DNA from 3 places in the Glutamicibacter halophytocola genome. Region 1 is predicted to be linked to each of the others. Evidence: predicted binding sites of a transcription regulator. Region 1 holds the regulator's gene; each other region holds the start of a gene.
The links. The regulator LexA, encoded in region 1, represses DNA repair genes until DNA is damaged. The targets are predictions, from matches to a motif close to TCGAACANNTGTTCGA.
Positions count from the first base shown of each region.

Region 1 (5,913 bases):
CTCGAAGAAGACCTGGTGGCCGACGCAAATCCCCAATACGGGTTGTCCTCCGGCGATGCGGCGGCCGATCCAGCGCAGGGCACCAATATTCGTCAGCTGTTCCATCACGGACGCGTAGGCGCCAACGCCAGGAACAACCAGCCCGTCAGCGCTCATGACCTTTTCGGGATCTGCGGTCAGCTCCACGTGAGCACCCGCGGCTTCCAGCGCCCGGACAGCCGAACGGACGTTGCCCGAACCGTAGTCGAGAACAACTACATTCTTCTTTTCCACTTACAGTGCACCCTTCGTGGATGGAATCTTGTCACCCATGCGTTCGTCGAATTCAACGGCTTCGCGCAGAGCTCGTGCAAAGGACTTGAACTGGGCTTCGACAATATGGTGTGGATCGCGGCCCGAGAGCACCTCGATATGTGCACAAATCTGGGCGTGGAAGGTGATCGCTTCAAAAACGTGGCGGGTCATGGAACCGGTGAAGTGCCCACCGATGAGGTGGTATTCCTGCCCCGCCGGCTCGCCGGAGTGGACGAGGTAGGGGCGTCCGGATACATCCACCACTGAACGCGAAAGCGCTTCATCCAATGGAGCATATGCGGTGCCGAAGCGCCGGATGCCGGCCTTGTTGCCCAGGGCAACGCGCAGCACTTCGCCGATGGTGATGGCGGTGTCCTCCACGGTATGGTGCACGTCGATGTGGGTATCGCCCGTTGACCGAACGGTCAAGTCAATGAGCGAGTGCTTGGACAGCGCGGTGAGCATGTGGTCGTAGAACGGCACGGACGTGCTGATCTCCGACACACCAGTTCCATCGAGATCCAGTTCTACGAATACGGACGATTCGCTGGTGACGCGTTCCATGCGGGCGCGACGTGCGCCAATCAATTCGGCAGCCATGTCTTCCTTCGCTTGTTCTTGATTACTTTTCCGCGCCGAGCAGCTCGGATAGACGATCCAAGAACGCAGTAGTTTCTGATTCGGTTCCGGCGGTTACTCGCAGAGTGCCCGGGATCCCATTGTCGCGGACGATAATGCCTGCTTCCAACAATCCTTCCCACACCGCGTGGGGGTTCTCCAGCCCGCCGAAAAAGACGAAGTTGGAGTCGGAGACGGAAGGCTTAAGCCCAAGCTCTTTCAAGCGGGCAACAATTCGATCTCGTTGCGTTTTGATGTCTTCCACCTGGGCTAACAACAAATCGATATTCTTCAGCGCCGCTACGGCAGTTGCCTGCGTGACGGCCGAGAGGTGGTATGGCAGCCGCACCAAGCGAATGGCATCGGTGACTTCAGGCGCCGCTGCGAGGTACCCGACGCGGGCACCGGCAAGGCCAAAGGCCTTTGACATGGTGCGCGTGACGATGAGCCGCTGGCGGCCTTCAAGCAAGGTGAGCGCCGATTTGGTGCTGGACAAGGAAAACTCGGCGTAGGCTTCGTCAACAATGACCATGCCATTGTGCTCGCTCATTGCGTCATATACGGCTGTGATCACGTCCAGGCCAAGCGCCGTGCCCGTGGGGTTGTTAGGAGAGCACAGGAAGACAATGTTCGGTTGGTGCCTGAGAACTTGTTCTGCCGCGGATTCTGCGGAGAGAGTGAAATCCTCGGCGCGCGTACCGGCGATATATGTTGTATCGGTCCCGCTAGCTAGGAGGGGGTACATCGAGTATGTTGGTCCGAAACTCATGACGCTTCGTCCTGGCCCGCCAAATGCCTGCAGGATTTGCTGGAGGATTTCGTTCGAGCCGTTTGCCGCCCAGATGTTCCCTGCGGTCAGGGAGTGGCCGAGATAGTCAGCCAGCAGTTCACGGAGTTCGGTGAATTCACGATCCGGGTATCTGTTGAGGCTGGTTGCTGCTTTTGCGACCTCTTGCGCAATGGCATCCACGACAGTTGGCGGAAGCGGATGAGTGTTCTCGTTGACATTCAGCTGAATGGGCACGTCGATTTGTGGTGCGCCATATGGGGATAGCCCGCGGAGATTCTCACGCAAGGGCAGCTGACTCAAAAGTTCACTGCGGTCATTCACGCAATAAGTCTACGTGCGTACCGGCTTGGCGGGTGAATCCGCTACGAGTCAAGGTAACAATCCCCTGCCTCGATCGATGCTCTAACCAGCGAGCACAGGGATCGACAGCGAGTCGCCAACGTGGATCTCGCTTCCCTGGAGGGAGTTGAGTTCCGAAATGTGGCTGACAGCAGAAGTGACGTCGTAGCCCTGGGCGTACTCCTTGGCCAAGCTCCACACGGTGTCGCCCGGGATAACGGTGACGTCCACAGTTTCGACGCCCGTTGGGAGTTCAGATGATGCCCTTGCATCTGAAGCGAACATCGAGAAGAAGAACGCTGCAGCTACGGTTAGCGCAAAAACTGGAATGCCCACCAAAACAGCCCAGCCGCGGCGGTTGATCCGGATCTTCAATGGGCTCTGGGTTTGATTTGAGTCAAGTGCGAGGGTTGCCATGACCTTATCTCCTCAAGATTGTGTAGCGATGCGAAGTTATATTCGATATGTAGATTTCGAAGACTTGTTCGAAACTAGTACATCTGTTCTAACAGAGCTTCGTCCGACTTGTCCAGAAGTTTTCGAACAAATCTTTGAAAGAAGCTCGCTTATCCACTAAGATTTCGAAGTAGACGAGCAATGAAAACATCACACCATCTGGCTCCGACAGTTTGGACTGCCGAACTTTCGACAGATAGCTAGGGAAGGCAAAATCTCATGTCAGCTTCACAACGCACTCCCCGATCGAATGCACGCTCGTTGACGATTCGCCAAAAGAAGATCCTGGAAACGATCCAGCGTGCCATCGGCAAGAACGGCTATCCACCATCCATGCGTGAGATTGGCGACTCGGTAGGGCTCAAGAGCCTTTCGAGCGTCACCCACCAATTGAGCCAGCTAGAAAAGCTCGGGTACATTCGTCGAGATCCACGCCGTCCGCGCGCCATGGAGATTTTGTTGCCACTGCAGTTGGCGGACGATGCTGAGAACTCAACGGCGTCGGAGGCTGCAGAGAGCAAGGCTGCCGAAGACGCGATGGTCATCGAGCTCAGCACGTCAGCCGATACGACCATGGTTCCATTGGTCGGCCGGATCGCTGCTGGTGGGCCGATCCTTGCTGATCAGTCTGTCGAAGATGTTTTCTCGTTGCCTCGCCAGCTGGTCGGACACGGCGAATTATTCATGCTCAAAGTCTCTGGCGATTCCATGGTTGATGCCGCTATCTGTGATGGTGACTGGGTAGTCGTCCGCCGTCAGCAGAATGCTGAAAACGGCGATATCGTCGCTGCATTGCTGGACGAAGAAGCCACTGTCAAAACCTTCCGGCAGCGCGATGGGCATACATGGCTGCTGCCCCAGAACTCACGCTACGAACCGATCTTGGGCGACGCGGCCAAGATCATGGGCCGTGTTGTTTCTGTGATGCGTTCGCTCTAATCGCATCTGGCATGAGGGGTGTTGGTGCGCAAGCATCGACACCCCTCAGTCGATTGCTCCCTGCGATTTCGGTTTCGATTCTCACCGTTGTGCTGCGCTGAAGATCATCCAACGCTGAACTGCCGCTGAGAGCCGTCGTGGTTCTTCGTTGACCAATCGGCTAGCTGTCGACGTCACCAAATCGCGTGCGATGCCCCGAACCTCCAGATCCATGCGCTCATCGTTTGCGCAGAGGGCCAGGTATCGGCAGAGAATCCCGGCAAATAGGTTGCCATCGCCTCCTCCATCAAGCAGCAGGGATCCGGCCTCGTCGGCCAGATGCCGGCGTGTGGCATGAACAAGTGCAGCAGCATGCTCCAGATCAGCTGCGGTACCTAATTCCAGCAGCGCGCCGAGCACCGGTCCCTGGTTATAGGTATAGAGGTGATCTTCCAGTTTTTGGCCTGCTGAAGTGAGTCTGAGCCCATCAAGATATAAACCGTGCTGGTCGCTGAAGATGTTGGAATGCATCCAGTCAAGCAGCTTCCTGGCTTGTTCGCGATCACCGATGCGTGCGAAAAAGAGTGCGGCAGGAGCGTTGGCAGGGGCATTCTTGAAATCGCGTTTCCTCGACCAGTACAAGCCGCCATCGAAGACTTCGTCGATGCCGCTTTCCAATTGCTTGCGCAAAGTCGTTATTGCTCGTTTTGCACCGAGATGGCTGTGCCCTTCCAGCTTCCGGGAAAAAGCCAGCAACCTCTGGCTCGCCAGCGCCAGCCATGCCATATCGTCAAAGAAGTAGTTCGGGAAGACTCCGAAATTGCGAATGCGGATTCCTGCCAGCAGGTCTTTGGCACGGTGAAGTTCGCACCGGGCTGCATCACGATCGCCAGCTTCCCAATAGCCCAGCCCGTCGTCAAGGATCGCATCCAGGTAGTGGGCCTGCCACCAGTAGTTCCACTCAGCAAACGGATGAGAAAATCCATTCATATCGCTGAGCATGCTTCCGTCATGCATCCGGTGCTGAAGGCTATAGGGCCGGCCAATCCACGTGCCTGGCAGGCAAAGGAGCCGATGGCCAAATCGCGCATGCGTATCTTCGGCTGCTTCACGCGCCAGTCCCCTCATGGATTTCATCTTGCCTTCCGGATTTTTCCTTCCCTGTGGCACAGACATTAGTGCATTCAACGAGCCCGAGTCACCGGGTCATTGCTTTCAAGCACTGGAAGTTACTTTTCAGCAGGCTTGAGGCGTTCCAGAACTCCAGAAATGACCTTCTTGTCTACTGTGGGCCACATCGGTGGCAGGGTAGCCTTCAGGAAGCTTCCGTAGCGCGCCGTGGCCATGCGCGAGTCCAATATGGCTACAACGCCCCGGTCGTTGACCGATCGGATCAGGCGTCCTGCGCCCTGCGCCAAGCGGATGGCGGCATGCGTAGCCGAAACCTGCATAAAGCCATTGCCACCGTGCTTGGCGACGTCTTCGGTCCGGGCCTTCGAAATCGGGTCGTCGGGGCGTGGGAATGGAATCTTGTCGATGATGACCAGACGGCAGGAATCCCCCGGGACGTCAACTCCCTGCCACAGCGTCATCGTGCCAAAGAGGCAAGTGTCGCGTTCGTCTGCGAACTGTTCGACCAGGGATTTCATGCTGGCCTCGCCCTGGCACAAGATGTCCACGTCCAGCCGCTCGCGCAAGATGCTGGCGGCCTCTTCCGCCGAACGCTTCGAAGTGAACAGCGCCAGTGCGCCACCGCCGGATGCCTTGATGAGATCTTCAATCTCGTCCAGGGTCTCAGCGGCAAGTTGACGGCCAGGTTTTGGCAAATGCCTGGCTACGTACAGGATGCCTTGTTTTGGATAATCAAAAGGGCTTCCCACATCGACGCCAGTCCATGTTGGCGCTCCGTTCCCCATCAAGCCCAGCGAACCGGCCACGGCATCAAATTGCGAACCGATAGCCAACGTTGCACTGGTGAGCACGACCGTGCGGCCATCAAATAGGCCTTCGCGCAGTTTTCCTGCCACCGACAGCGGTGCGACATTCAGCGTTGCCGGTTGGGATTCTTCGGCCTCCACGTAGCCTCGGCCTTCTACGAACTCCCGTGGGCGCGTTGTGTAGAGAACTTCGCGGCGCTCTTCAGATTCGAGCATGCGCAGAGAGTCATCCATAACAGCCTGCAGCTGGGAGCGTGCAGTCTGTCGTCCGCCATCGGCGGGCGCGTTCGCCTCTGGCTTGGACAGCGCCAATGCCAGGCGAGCCTGCTCAACAATGTCATTGAGTGCAATGCCCATGTCTTCGCGCAAGCCTTGCTCCAGCAGACCGGTGGGGATCCCCGTCAGGGACTTCTCCAGTCGGTTGGCCGCTTTGACCATTTCATCGACGTTGACGCCGCAGTGGCGCTTGGCGCCACCAGCAGCAGTCATCACCATTCGAGCCGACAGGGCGCCAGACACCGAGCTGGTCACGCGGTCCTGCAGTTCGTGGGCCTCATCGAT
Region 1 is NZ_CP012750.1:1,252,976-1,258,888, reverse strand. It holds gene hisH (imidazole glycerol phosphate synthase subunit HisH) at 1-273, opposite strand, end outside; gene hisB (imidazoleglycerol-phosphate dehydratase HisB) at 274-894, opposite strand; gene AOZ07_RS05895 (histidinol-phosphate transaminase) at 917-2,023, opposite strand; gene AOZ07_RS05890 (LysM peptidoglycan-binding domain-containing protein) at 2,105-2,458, opposite strand; gene lexA (transcriptional repressor LexA) at 2,717-3,436, shown strand; gene AOZ07_RS05880 (glycoside hydrolase family 76 protein) at 3,518-4,405, opposite strand; gene AOZ07_RS05875 (ATP-dependent DNA helicase) at 4,645-5,913, opposite strand, start outside.

Region 2 (5,913 bases), 740 kb from region 1:
GAGCTTGATCAAGCCCATCAGGTCCATGTCGTGCTTGTCGAATTGGCTCATCTGCAGCCCGATGCCCGAGGGCTGGACCGGGGTGCGGTCCAGCAGGCTCGCGTCGGAGAGGATCACCCCGCAGGGATGCATGGAGATATGCCGGGGCAGCCGGTCCAGGCGCTCGGTGGCGTCGATGAGGATATCGAGCTGGGTGTCATCGGTGATGCGCTCGGCCAAGGCGGCCAGTTCGGGCTTCTCGGTGAGCGCTTCGCGGAAAGAGGATGCGGAGAAGCGCCAGAGCTGCTTGGCGATTTCGTCAATCTGCTCTTGTTCGATGCCCAGTGCGGATCCGGCATCGCGCACTGCGCCGCGAGCCCGGTAGGCGTTCTGCATGCTCATCAGGCTCACGCGCTCCTCTCCGTAGGTGGAGAAGATCTTGCGGTAGATCTCGTGGCGGCGCGCGGATTCCACGTCGATGTCGATATCGGGCAGGGTGGTTCGGGTATCCGAAAGGAAGCGCTCGAACACCAGGTCATGGGCTAGCGGGTTCACCTGGCTGATGCCCAGCAGGTAGTTCACCAGCGAGGAGGCGCCCGAACCGCGGGCCGCAACACGCACCCCCATGTCAGTGATCAACTTGACGGTTTCGGCAACGGTCAGGAAGTATCCGGCGAAGTCCAGCCGGTCGATCACCCCCAGCTCGAGGTCCAGCTGCTTCTCGATCAGGTTCCGGTCGGTGTCAGGCAGCAGGCGCGGGACCGCTGCGAAGACGCGTTCGGTTAGTTCCTGCTGGGCTGGGCGATAGAGTCCGATGATTTTTGCCTCGGGGATCACCGGCTTCTTCCACCCGAGGTCTGCGACGGGATCCAGTGCCGCCCACGCGGCAAGCTGTTCGGTATCGCGCAGCATCTGATGGGCCCAGATCCGCTCGGTGGCGTTGCCGATTTCGGTGGCAAGCTGCTGCATCTGCTGCGGGGTTTTCAGCCAGCCCTGCCCATTGGGCTGGCAGGAATCCAGGTTTTTCAAGCTGTGCAGGGTGCGTGCGGAGTCAATGATATCTGCGGTGACCGCCCCGTCGGGGTCCACATAGCGCACGGCATTGGTGAGCACGGACTTAATCCCCCGCTCTTGGGCGTAGCGCAGCAAGCGGGCGGCTTCGCCGAGGCTGTAGCGTGAACCATGCGCAGAGAGGTAGGTGGTGATTTCCACTCGCAGCATCTTCCCCACCCGCTTTTTCCAGTCGGCCATGAGGGTGCGCGCCTGGGCGTATTTTCCCTTGAGGATTGCCCTGGCTACATCGGACTCGCCACCGATCAGGATCATCAGGTTGCCTTCGCGGCCCAGTTCCCCAACCTGACTGGTGCTCAGTCCCGGAACGCCGTGCGCGGTGCTGTGCGCGAGGGTAATCGTTCGGCATAACGCTGCGTAGCCAGCTCCTGCGCAACCGCCGCGAGCTAGCACGGTGATTCTTGCGAGGGTTTCGCCGGCAGAGTCGAGCACCGCGAGGTTGGCACCGAGGATGGGCGCCAGACCTTCTGCTATGCAGGCGGCGACGTGCTTGACTGCTCCATATAGCCCGTCCCGGTCAGTGAGTGCCAGCATCTGCGCACCGTGGGCTTTGGCCGCTTGGGCCAAGGCGCGCGGGTGCGACACCCCGTAGTGGGCGCTATAGGAAGAACTGACGTTCAAATGGGTGAAGCTCATTGCGGTCCTTCGAATATATGTTCCCCTGGCTGCGGACTAGGCGCTGCGGGCCAGGGACTCATGCACACGCACCAGTCGCCAGCGTTCGGTTTGCGCGTCAAAACTGACGTCAACGCTGTGCACCTGCTGGGGTCCGCGCACCGCAACCAGTTGCAGTCGCCACATCTCATAGTCGGCGATTCCTGCGCCGATTCCGCGAGGAATCCGCAGGTTTTCGTCCCACCATTTGCGGCGCTCGAACCAGCGTTGAGGCTCGGCAGCCAGGCGGTAGTCCTGCCCCTGCCAGCTCACGCGCAACGGCATTCCATTCGCTGCGCGGGCAACCTCGATTGACTCGGTGAACATCCCCACGTGTGCACTCCTTACTTGGTAGAACCATCCTATTCGAACACGTGTTCGAATGACAGTTACACTAGTCAGGCGCACCGACAGTTTGGGTTAGCCGGGCACCGCTTCGCGAAAAGCTGTACTGAGCGCAAAGGGAGTTCCGTTGACCTCGAAGCTGGTCGCAATTCCCATCGCCAGGCCAATGGGCCTAAGGCACTGGCAACCATAAAAGACCACCATTGCCTCTAGTACCTTCCGGCCCTGGGACCGCCGCGAGGCATTCCGCATCAAGCAAAATAGCCAATCCAGTTCCTCGAATCACCAAATGGAAGTGGTTCTGGGAGCAAGCCGGAGCTAGCGAGGTGGCACTCGAACTCGCCTGGGTGATTGCAGGCAAGAATGCTTCAAAACCCGTCGGTTGCGAGCAGCCGAAAGAGACAAACCATGGAGAAAAGATACCTGCGGGCGGGAAAGCCAGATGAGTCCAATGGCTTAGGTGCTACCGGATCGAGCAAACGAAGGCCTGATACTCATCGCCGCGAGCTTGATAGTATGCGGTAAGCTAACCCAGCCGCAGAAGATCCAGCAACCATAAAACGGTTATTTTGTGTGTACCCATAAAAATGTTTACGTGTTGTCGTTAGGATTGAACTATGGAGACTTTCAAACGCCAAAATTATGTAGATTACTTGGTGAATGAATATGGTTACGAAGCTCGCATAACACCTTGGGGGATCTACATTGAATACCCAAATTTTGACGACAACGGGCTCGCGATCATCAAATGGAGGGTCACAGAAAAAGATCTTGCCAGCTTGAACGGGATTAAAATGCCGCGAGGTTTTACTGGTGGCGAGCAATACGCATTCTCACAATTGATAACAGCACTTCATACTTTCACTGGTTCACGAGGAACCATGTACGGAGCAAGCATGAGAATAGAGACAGAAGACTAAGAATGGCTATGGCGCAAATACGCCATAGCCATTCTTGTAGTCAGTGATCCATTGAAATCTTATTATTTACCGCAGGCTCGGCTCACGCTATCTGGATGAGATGTGATGATACGAGAATTTGTGGTCGAGACTGCCGTTGTGACACCGACTCTTTTGAAGATGCGGTCACGGGAATCTCGCAGTTCATAAACTCCACCGTAGCGGACGGTTTTATTGCTGCTCTGATATTTCTTCAGGCATGGCCAGTTTAATGCTTCATTGGTTGCCCAATCGGCAAATTCCCTCCAGTTTACCCCCAAATACACGGCCTGGTTGTTCCAATCATTCATGTGGCCAGCTTTAATATGCCGATAGCCCCAACCTACATTGTCGCCATTGATGACTTTGTTTGTACCGCAACGCAGATAGGCTGTACGCCCTGAGACTCCTTTGACCGCTTGCCGGTTGAAAGTCCTGACGAGTTTTTCGTTCTTATCGAAAACGCCACATGGTGACCAATACGCTGCGGGTTGCCCAACCCCTAGCTTTTGTGCAACGTTTTCAAAATAGAATCGTTCTCCACTTTTTCCTACTGCGTAGGCTGGAGTGGTCTGTGTTTCTACAAAATTTTCTGTCTCCGTCTGCGCCGCATTAGCAGGCGCGCTCACCAGTGAGCTGCCTAGTAGTAATACACCGAGAATAAGCGAAGTAGACTTTTTCAAAGAATTCCTCAATCTGTCTACTGATCGTCTTGATGAGTAGTATCTCTAAATATATCTTGAGTGAAAATAATTGAACTACCTGTGTCGGGATGTTAAATACATTTTTTAAACCCTTGGATTGGTGGAGTTGTTGATCGCACGAGTGTGTTGTGCGATCAACTGTAGAAGATGAAAGTAATAGAAGACTTTCGAGAATGCCAGTGGGCTGCTAGAGAACTGAGATTCCTGGTTAGAGGCCTTTTCAATATCGGTCGTTTTCGGTTCTAGAATTCAGTTTCGTTTAGCCATTGCACGAACAGCATCATTCGTTCTGATTCTGGAGGCCTGGCAGTCGATGCAATTAGTACTCGCGCCAGGTCAGCAGAACAATCACAACATCAAAGACTGTGAGAGCCAGTAACACCCAGCTAAAGTTAACGATCAGTTCATAGGTCTGATAGAGGATGAACGCTATTAGGAAGCCGATAAGCCAGGGGTAGGCCCATAACCGGTTTTTGAGCACGGCCCACACAAGCACCACTTTTACCAGCCCATGAATCAGCAAATAAAAGGCGGCAAATAGTGTCGCTGAAACATCCAGTCGTTCAGACAAGTTGACCAATGATCGAGCGATGAAGTCCTGGGGATCTTCGCTGAGCTCGTGTTGGGTTAGGACGCTAATCCATGATGCAATCTTGGCGGGTCCAGTGAATAAAAGCGCCGTTCCGCTGATCAGCTCTGCCAAGCCATTGAGTCCTTTAAGGATTAGGCCCACATAAAAGGTGCGATCAAGCAAGCGTCGGTGACGAATCTGAACCGAACGCCCGGAAGTATCCATAGACCGTCGCCCACTTTCATTCTCATCCCTTGCGAGTTTCCTCCGCCGATGAGCTAACCCTACTTTCAAAGGAGAGAAGAAGCCGCTGTTGCGTCCTGATTTGAACGTACACTACGAAACTCTTCGGGGGCTCAGGTGGAGGAAGGCGGAAGGGCAAAATTCATGTAGCGCGTTCCGCTGCTCAACGCCCTGCCGAAGGTATACGGCACCTCTTCATGATCGGCCAATATCGATCGTTTTCGATACACATATAGGGGAATTTCACCTACGCATAGACAAAGTGGCCATGGCTTTATTGCCATGGCCACCTCTCGATTCGCCGGGTGTTCCATCTGTGCCGCAACCTGATCGCCCACAGAGCGAAACAGATGGTTTAACAAGCACGCGTTTAGCGACATGAGATCAAACTAGTAAAAATCGGCTCTACGCTTCACTATCATGACGCGTCAAAATTCGAGCGAAATCTCGTACGGTCGGTTTTCTCCTGGCTCTTCATTGCCTCCCCGTAAGCCTGCACTACTTTGGATTTACCCAGTTCCATCTCGGTTCCTGCCTCGATCTCAAGGGATGAATTCGGGCCAGATACCAGCAATGACCCATCTTCCTGCGCATACGCGAGGAACACGTAGGTCGAACCGACTTCGGGGAGAACATCGTCCTCGTAAAGAACCACGTACTTCTGTTCCTTATCGACACCACCGGACTTCTGGACGGGGATTGCTCTATCGGAAACAAGTTCGCCCTTGATATTGCGCAGCACTTTAATCTTGTAATCGGTATACGGATCTGCAATTTCTTTGGTGCCATTTTCAGTCTCAATGGCCACCGGGTCTTTGTACGTAGTACCAACCTTGGATTCAACCTTGCCGACAAAGACATAGTCCGCGTCGCCAACAGTTGCTGCCGGTTTTTCGACATCCACCGCAAAAGAGCCATGCTTCTCTGCAACAGGCAGCGATCCAGGATCTGCCGCAGTCACTCCGCCAGAGCTGCACGCTGCCACAGACGGCGCAGCAGCTAGAAAGAAGCACTCGACAGCCAGCCGATAATTGATTCGCTTCATTGCGCTCGCCAGCCTTTCTATACTCGAGATCCTAGTAGCAAGGTCGTAGGAAGCTTTGTCATTGCTACTCAAGCTCTACTTCGTCGCCACGTACCTGCACATGACAACGTAGGACTGGTTGTGGTTTAGGTGCCGGGCATATAGTCATCACCCAGTGTATAGTCATTACATGCTGACCATTCCAAATCGCGTGGACGTGATGAACCGCCTAGGGCGGGCACTGGCTGATTCCACGCGTTCCCGCATCCTCCTGTCCTTACTGGAGAAACCGGGCTATCCTGCCCAGCTAGCCCGCGATCTTGGACTGACACGCACGAATGTTTCGAATCATCTGGCGTGCCTACGCGGGTGCGGAATTGTCGC
Region 2 is NZ_CP012750.1:1,988,729-1,994,641, forward strand. It holds gene AOZ07_RS09135 (DNA polymerase III subunit alpha) at 1-1,686, opposite strand, end outside; gene AOZ07_RS09140 (DUF6504 family protein) at 1,723-2,031, opposite strand; gene AOZ07_RS09145 (hypothetical protein) at 2,667-2,969, shown strand; gene AOZ07_RS18790 (hypothetical protein) at 3,032-3,670, opposite strand; gene AOZ07_RS09150 (DUF2127 domain-containing protein) at 4,011-4,487, opposite strand; gene AOZ07_RS09155 (hypothetical protein) at 4,924-5,550, opposite strand; gene cmtR (Cd(II)/Pb(II)-sensing metalloregulatory transcriptional regulator CmtR) at 5,720-5,913, shown strand, end outside.
Region 2: the regulator LexA is predicted to act here: its motif matches at 2,071-2,086, upstream of AOZ07_RS09140 (DUF6504 family protein).

Region 3 (5,913 bases), 910 kb from region 1:
CGATGGAACCGGGAGTATGCCCGCGCAGGTGGATGGCTTCGATGATGACATCGCCCAGCTTGAGCTGGTCGCCATGATTCAAACCCTTCGTGACCTGGACGCCTGATTCTTTCTTGATGCCTTCCATATCGTCGGCGCCTGCGTAGGTCGTCACCGGGTTTTGCTCGACAAGCTCTGCCAAGGCGCGAACGTGGTCCCAGTGCTGGTGCGTTGTCGCGATTCCTGCAATCCGCGGATGGTCCGCGTCGTTCCTTGCCTCATCGATCAGCCTCGCGATAGCCGTTGCATCATCCGCGGCATCAACGAGCAGCTGTTCGCCCGACCGGCGGTTGGTAATGAGATAGACATTGTTCGACATGTCGGAAACCGAAATCCAGCGGATGGTCACATCATCTAGCAATAGTTCGTTCATACCATCACACTACGTTGGAATATATGCTCAACGCGATAGGCTCGGGACAGCAGAAGTCATAGTCCTGGAGAATGGAACAAAGCATGAGTGAACTAGGTTTCATCAAGATCGACCCCAAGTCCGCCGTGGCGCCGTACCAGCAGGTCCGTGAACAAATTCTCTCCGCGATCGCCAAAGGCAAATTAGCGCCAGGAAGCAAGCTTCCCTCGGTGCGGGCGCTGTCGGGCACACTGAACCTGGCAGTAAATACTGTCGCCAAGGTTTACAAAGAACTTGAGCTGCAGGGCGCAGTTGTAACGCGAGGGCGCCACGGAACAGTAGTACAGGCTGCAGAGAACCGAGCCGAACAAGAAGTTAGCGATGCGGCAGCGGATTTGGCCCGGATTGCGCAGCTGTGGTCAGTCGATGAGGCCACTGCCGTAAAGTACCTGCGTGCCGCCTTCAGCTCCTTGCCTCGCTAAGCGACTAGGCATTTGAGTCCACGAATCAGTGATTGAAAGATTTGTGGATAGCTCTCCTGGAAGCTCGAGATCCCGGTTTAGACTCTGGAACTAATTAACGTTCCCGGAGGCAGGAATCCACCATGAACTCGGATAGGAATGGTCGCACGCACTACGCGAGTTTCGCGGTCATCGCTGCAGGGGCGCTAATTCTCGGTCTTGGGCTGCCAAGCTGTACTGCGAACAAGGCGGAATCAAGCCCAGAGACGCCACAATAGCAGGTGCCCGTGTCCGCGACTGTTGCCTGGGAAAGCGATGAAGTTCTCGTATCTGACGTAAAAGTTCTCGGCGAGGTAGCCATTGCCTATCGGCGCCAGGGACCGCAGATGGCAGTCATTGCCAGAAACCTGAACAACGGCAAGCAGCTTTGGAAAGATGAAGCGCTTGGGGCGGCCGATGCTCAGGGCATCGTTCCGGAAATAATTACCGCCGAGTACAACGGAAAGACGTATGTCGCATACCTCGGGACTAAAACCGGGGCTTATGGCCAGCTGAAAATCACCAATGTCGCCACGGGCAAGCCTTACAGGATCAAAAACAACTTCGAGTTTTGGGGCGATCGACCGTCGGTCTGTGGCGACACCTTCTGTACTGAAGGACGAAAATCTCGTGGCGAGAACTTGCTCGAACGTGTGAACCTCAAGTTCGATTGGGCTTCGAGGCAATGGCAAGTCGTTCCCGAACGCGAACTTGAAAAAGGAATCCGGGAAGGTGGCAGGAGCCTCGGCGAAGGCATCACGTCCTATTGGAACGAGAATGATCAGGAAATCCTGAGCTATTCGCATGGCAAAAAACTCTTGTGGGAACGACCCTACGAAAAAGTTTTCGCCAAAGGGTATGGTTCCACCGGCGGATGGCATTGGGATTCAGTGGGGAAGAACAAAGAGATCCTGATCGGCTTTGGGTCTCTCACGCAGGATGATTTCATCGATTCTGAAAAGAAAAAGGCCAAATATCGGATGGTCGACCTGAACAAACTTGTCGCGTTGGACGCAAAAACCGGACGTACCCTTTGGCAACTACAAGGAATCGCTTATGGGTGTGGAGACCTAACTGGGCAAGGTTTCATGGCCGACGAAAAAACTGCAGTCGTGTGCCACTACGATGCAGGAACGCAGGTGCTGACGAGAAAACGCGGTCGAATCTACGCCAAGACAACCAACGTCACATGGACCGCGAGTGGGATCGATATAAAAACAGGCGCCAGAAAGTGGCGGCTCAAACTGTCAGACCCATACGCTTACGATGAACGACTTGAGGATGCCGGTATTCCTCTAAATAGAAAAGCGATGACGCTACTTCCAGTTGCTGGTGGCGACCAGGCGGTCACTAAAGAAGAAGGAAGAACTATCGCGCTGCAACAGGTGCTGGGGGAAACGACGATTTGCAGGTTTGACCGAGATCCGTATTACATCTATTCCGCGACATTGGGCACAACAGCACCGTGGGACCATAAGGCATCAGGCGATACTTTGTTCCAAGAGGCCCAGGGAGTCTGCAAGCGTGGTTCGTGGAAACCTACTAATTCAATTCCTGCCGTTCAGGAATTTGGACGTGTCGGCTATGACGAAAAAGAGTTGGTTGTACTTAGCACGCTTCAAGGCATGGTGGCCTATCGCTTGATTGATGCCAGTGGAAACTAGCCCCGGATTGGCGCTCGCCGGGACTGCGAATACACCTCGAGAAAAATTTCTGTGAGATAGGTCCATTCGTACACTTATTCGAAGCAGTTTTCGATTAGTATGGCTTCGTGGCTATTACTGCAGAGAGCAAGAAAACAGATCTCACTCGCCTGGTCGTTAAGGGAGCGCGTGAGCACAACCTGAAAAATGTGGACATCGATCTGCCCCGCGACGCGATGATCGTCTTCACCGGACTTTCCGGATCCGGCAAGTCCTCCCTGGCATTCGACACGATCTTCGCTGAAGGCCAGCGGCGTTACGTTGAGTCGCTTTCTGCGTACGCCCGCATGTTCCTCGGGCAGGTAGACAAGCCAGATGTTGACTTCATTGAGGGTTTGTCTCCGGCGGTGTCGATTGACCAAAAGTCCACCAGCCGGAATCCCCGGTCAACAGTAGGCACGATCACCGAGGTCTACGACTACATGCGTCTGTTGTGGGCTCGTGTCGGACGCCCGCATTGCCCCATTTGCCATGAGCCGATCTCCAAGCAGACTCCACAGCAAATCGTGGACCAGCTCATGGAGCTGCCCGAAAAGACTCGCTTCCAGATTCTTGCCCCCGTGGTTCGCGCACGAAAGGGCGAGTTCGTCGACCTCTTCGCCGAGCTGTCCTCGAAGGGATTCTCGCGCGCCCGCGTTGATGGCACCACCATTCAGTTGAATGATCCGCCGAAATTGGCCAAGCAGGTGAAGCACACCATTGAGGTCGTCGTTGACCGCTTGGCCATCAAGGAAGATGCACGCCAACGCCTGACCGATTCGATTGAAACCGCGCTGGGGATCGCCGACGGCCGCGTGCTGGCCGACTTTGTCGACCTTGCCGAAGATGACCCGAAACGAGTTCGGGCATTCTCGGAAAACCTGGCTTGCCCTAATGAGCATCCACTGGCCATCGATGAAATCGAGCCACGCACATTCTCCTTCAACAATCCTTTCGGCGCGTGCTCGGCATGCTCGGGCATCGGCACCAAGCTGGAAGTTGACGAGCACCTGATCGTGCCCGATCCAGAAGTGGCCCTAGCAGACGGCGCAATCGCCCCATGGTCGTTGGGCAAGGCAACCACTGAATACTGGAATCGCCTGATCGAAGGCCTGGGCCACGAGCTCGGCTTCACCATGGAGACCCAGTGGAAGGACCTGTCTGCCAAGGCCCGCGAAGCGATCCTTAACGGCAAAGACCACAAGGTTGTGGTCCAGTACAAGAACCGCTTTGGCCGTGAGCGCAAGTACTCCACCGGTTTCGAAGGGGTCATCTCCTACGTTCACCGCAAGCATGAAGAAACAGAGTCCGATCATGCCCGTGATCGCTACGAACAGTACATGCGACAGATTCCTTGCCCGACGTGTGGCGGAGCGCGCCTGAATCCTGCGTCGCTGTCGGTCCTGATCGGCGGGCGTTCCATCGCTGAAGTGTCGGCTATGGATTTGCGCAGTGCCGCCAACTTCCTGTCGACCATTGAGCTATCGTCCCGCGAGGCGAAGATCGCAGCCCAGGTGCTGAAGGAAATTGACGCCCGCATGAAGTTCCTCTTGGATGTGGGCCTGGAATACCTCACCCTGGAGCGCGCTGCCGGCACCCTGTCCGGTGGCGAGGCTCAGCGCATTCGCTTGGCAACTCAGATCGGTTCCGGTCTGGTCGGTGTCCTGTATGTCCTTGACGAACCATCTATCGGGTTGCATCAGCGCGACAACCGCCGCTTGATCGACACCTTGCTGCATCTGCGCTCCTTGGGCAATACGCTCATCGTTGTTGAACACGACGAAGACACCATCGCCGAAGCCGACTGGATCGTGGATATTGGGCCAGGTGCCGGTGAGCACGGTGGCGAAGTAGTGCACTCGGGCTCGGTCGAAGGATTGAAGGCCAACACCAAGTCGCTGACCGGAGACTACCTCTCGGGGCGCAAGAAGATTGATGTCCCAGCGAAGCGCCGCAAGGTTGATAAGGACCGCAAGCTCAAGGTAGTCGGCGCCAGCGAAAACAACCTGCAGGATGTTTCCGTGGAATTCCCGCTGGGCTTGCTTACCGCAGTGACTGGCGTGTCGGGTTCGGGCAAATCCACTTTGGTCAACGACATCCTGTACAAGGTGCTGGCCAATAAGCTCAATGGCGCCAAGCAAGTACCGGGACGGCATACCCGGGTGCTCGGCCTTGAGCACCTGGACAAAGTCGTACACGTGGACCAGTCGCCGATTGGCCGCACTCCGCGGTCCAATCCTGCTACGTACACGGGAGTTTTCGACCACATTCGCAAGCTCTTTGCCGAGACCAACGAAGCCAAGCTGCGCGGCTACCAGCCGGGTCGATTCTCGTTCAATGTCAAGGGCGGACGTTGCGAGGCGTGCTCTGGCGATGGAACGCTCAAGATCGAGATGAACTTCCTGCCTGATGTCTACGTGCCGTGCGAGGTTTGCCATGGTGCACGCTACAACCGCGAAACATTGCAGGTGCTTTACAAGGGCAAGAACATCGCAGATGTCTTGAACATGCCAATTGCCGAGGGAGCTGAATTCTTCAGCGCCTTCACGCCGATCGCACGCCACCTGCGGACCTTGGTCGATGTCGGATTGGGCTATGTCCGCTTGGGCCAGCCGGCGACGACGCTATCCGGTGGCGAAGCCCAGCGCGTTAAACTTGCCGCTGAATTGCAGAAGCGCTCGAACGGCCGTTCCATCTACGTCCTGGATGAGCCAACGACAGGTCTTCATTTTGAGGACATCCGCAAGCTTCTGAAGGTCTTGCAAGGCCTGGTGGACAAGGGCAACACCGTCTTGACCATTGAGCACAACCTCGACGTGATTAAGTCGGCCGACTGGGTCATTGATCTTGGTCCTGAAGGCGGTTCCGGCGGTGGCACCATTCTGGCGACTGGAACGCCTGAAAAGGTCGCCAAGGTCGGCGAATCGCACACCGGGAGGTTCTTGGCCGAAATCCTGTAGAAGTGGTGGAGCGGATCGGGGAAATATGCCATTTCGGTCATGGATTCCTGACCCACGCCCGCTTCATGGGAAGATAGCTAAGTGAATATGTCGGTAACAAGTGTGCTCTTTGATCTTGACGGGACCCTCGTTGACCCCGCAGGTGCTATTACCTCGGGTATTCGTCATGCCCTCGTGGCCCACGGTCTCCCGGATCCAGGAGAGGCACGTGTTGAAGCGCTGGTGGGTCCGCCACTGCAAGTTGGGCTGCGCACCCTTGACGGGGTGACCGACGAAAATATCGACTCCATCATCGCGACGTACCGTGCCCGGTACGAAGAGGTGGGCATGGACGATTCGCTGGTTTATCCGGGGATCGTCTCGCTTCTTGAGGCGCTGCG
Region 3 is NZ_CP012750.1:2,160,683-2,166,595, reverse strand. It holds gene AOZ07_RS09945 (MBL fold metallo-hydrolase) at 1-412, opposite strand, end outside; gene AOZ07_RS09940 (GntR family transcriptional regulator) at 496-873, shown strand; gene AOZ07_RS09935 (PQQ-binding-like beta-propeller repeat protein) at 1,140-2,555, shown strand; gene uvrA (excinuclease ABC subunit UvrA) at 2,663-5,533, shown strand; gene AOZ07_RS09925 (HAD hydrolase-like protein) at 5,621-5,913, shown strand, end outside.
Region 3: the regulator LexA is predicted to act here: its motif matches at 2,622-2,637, upstream of uvrA (excinuclease ABC subunit UvrA).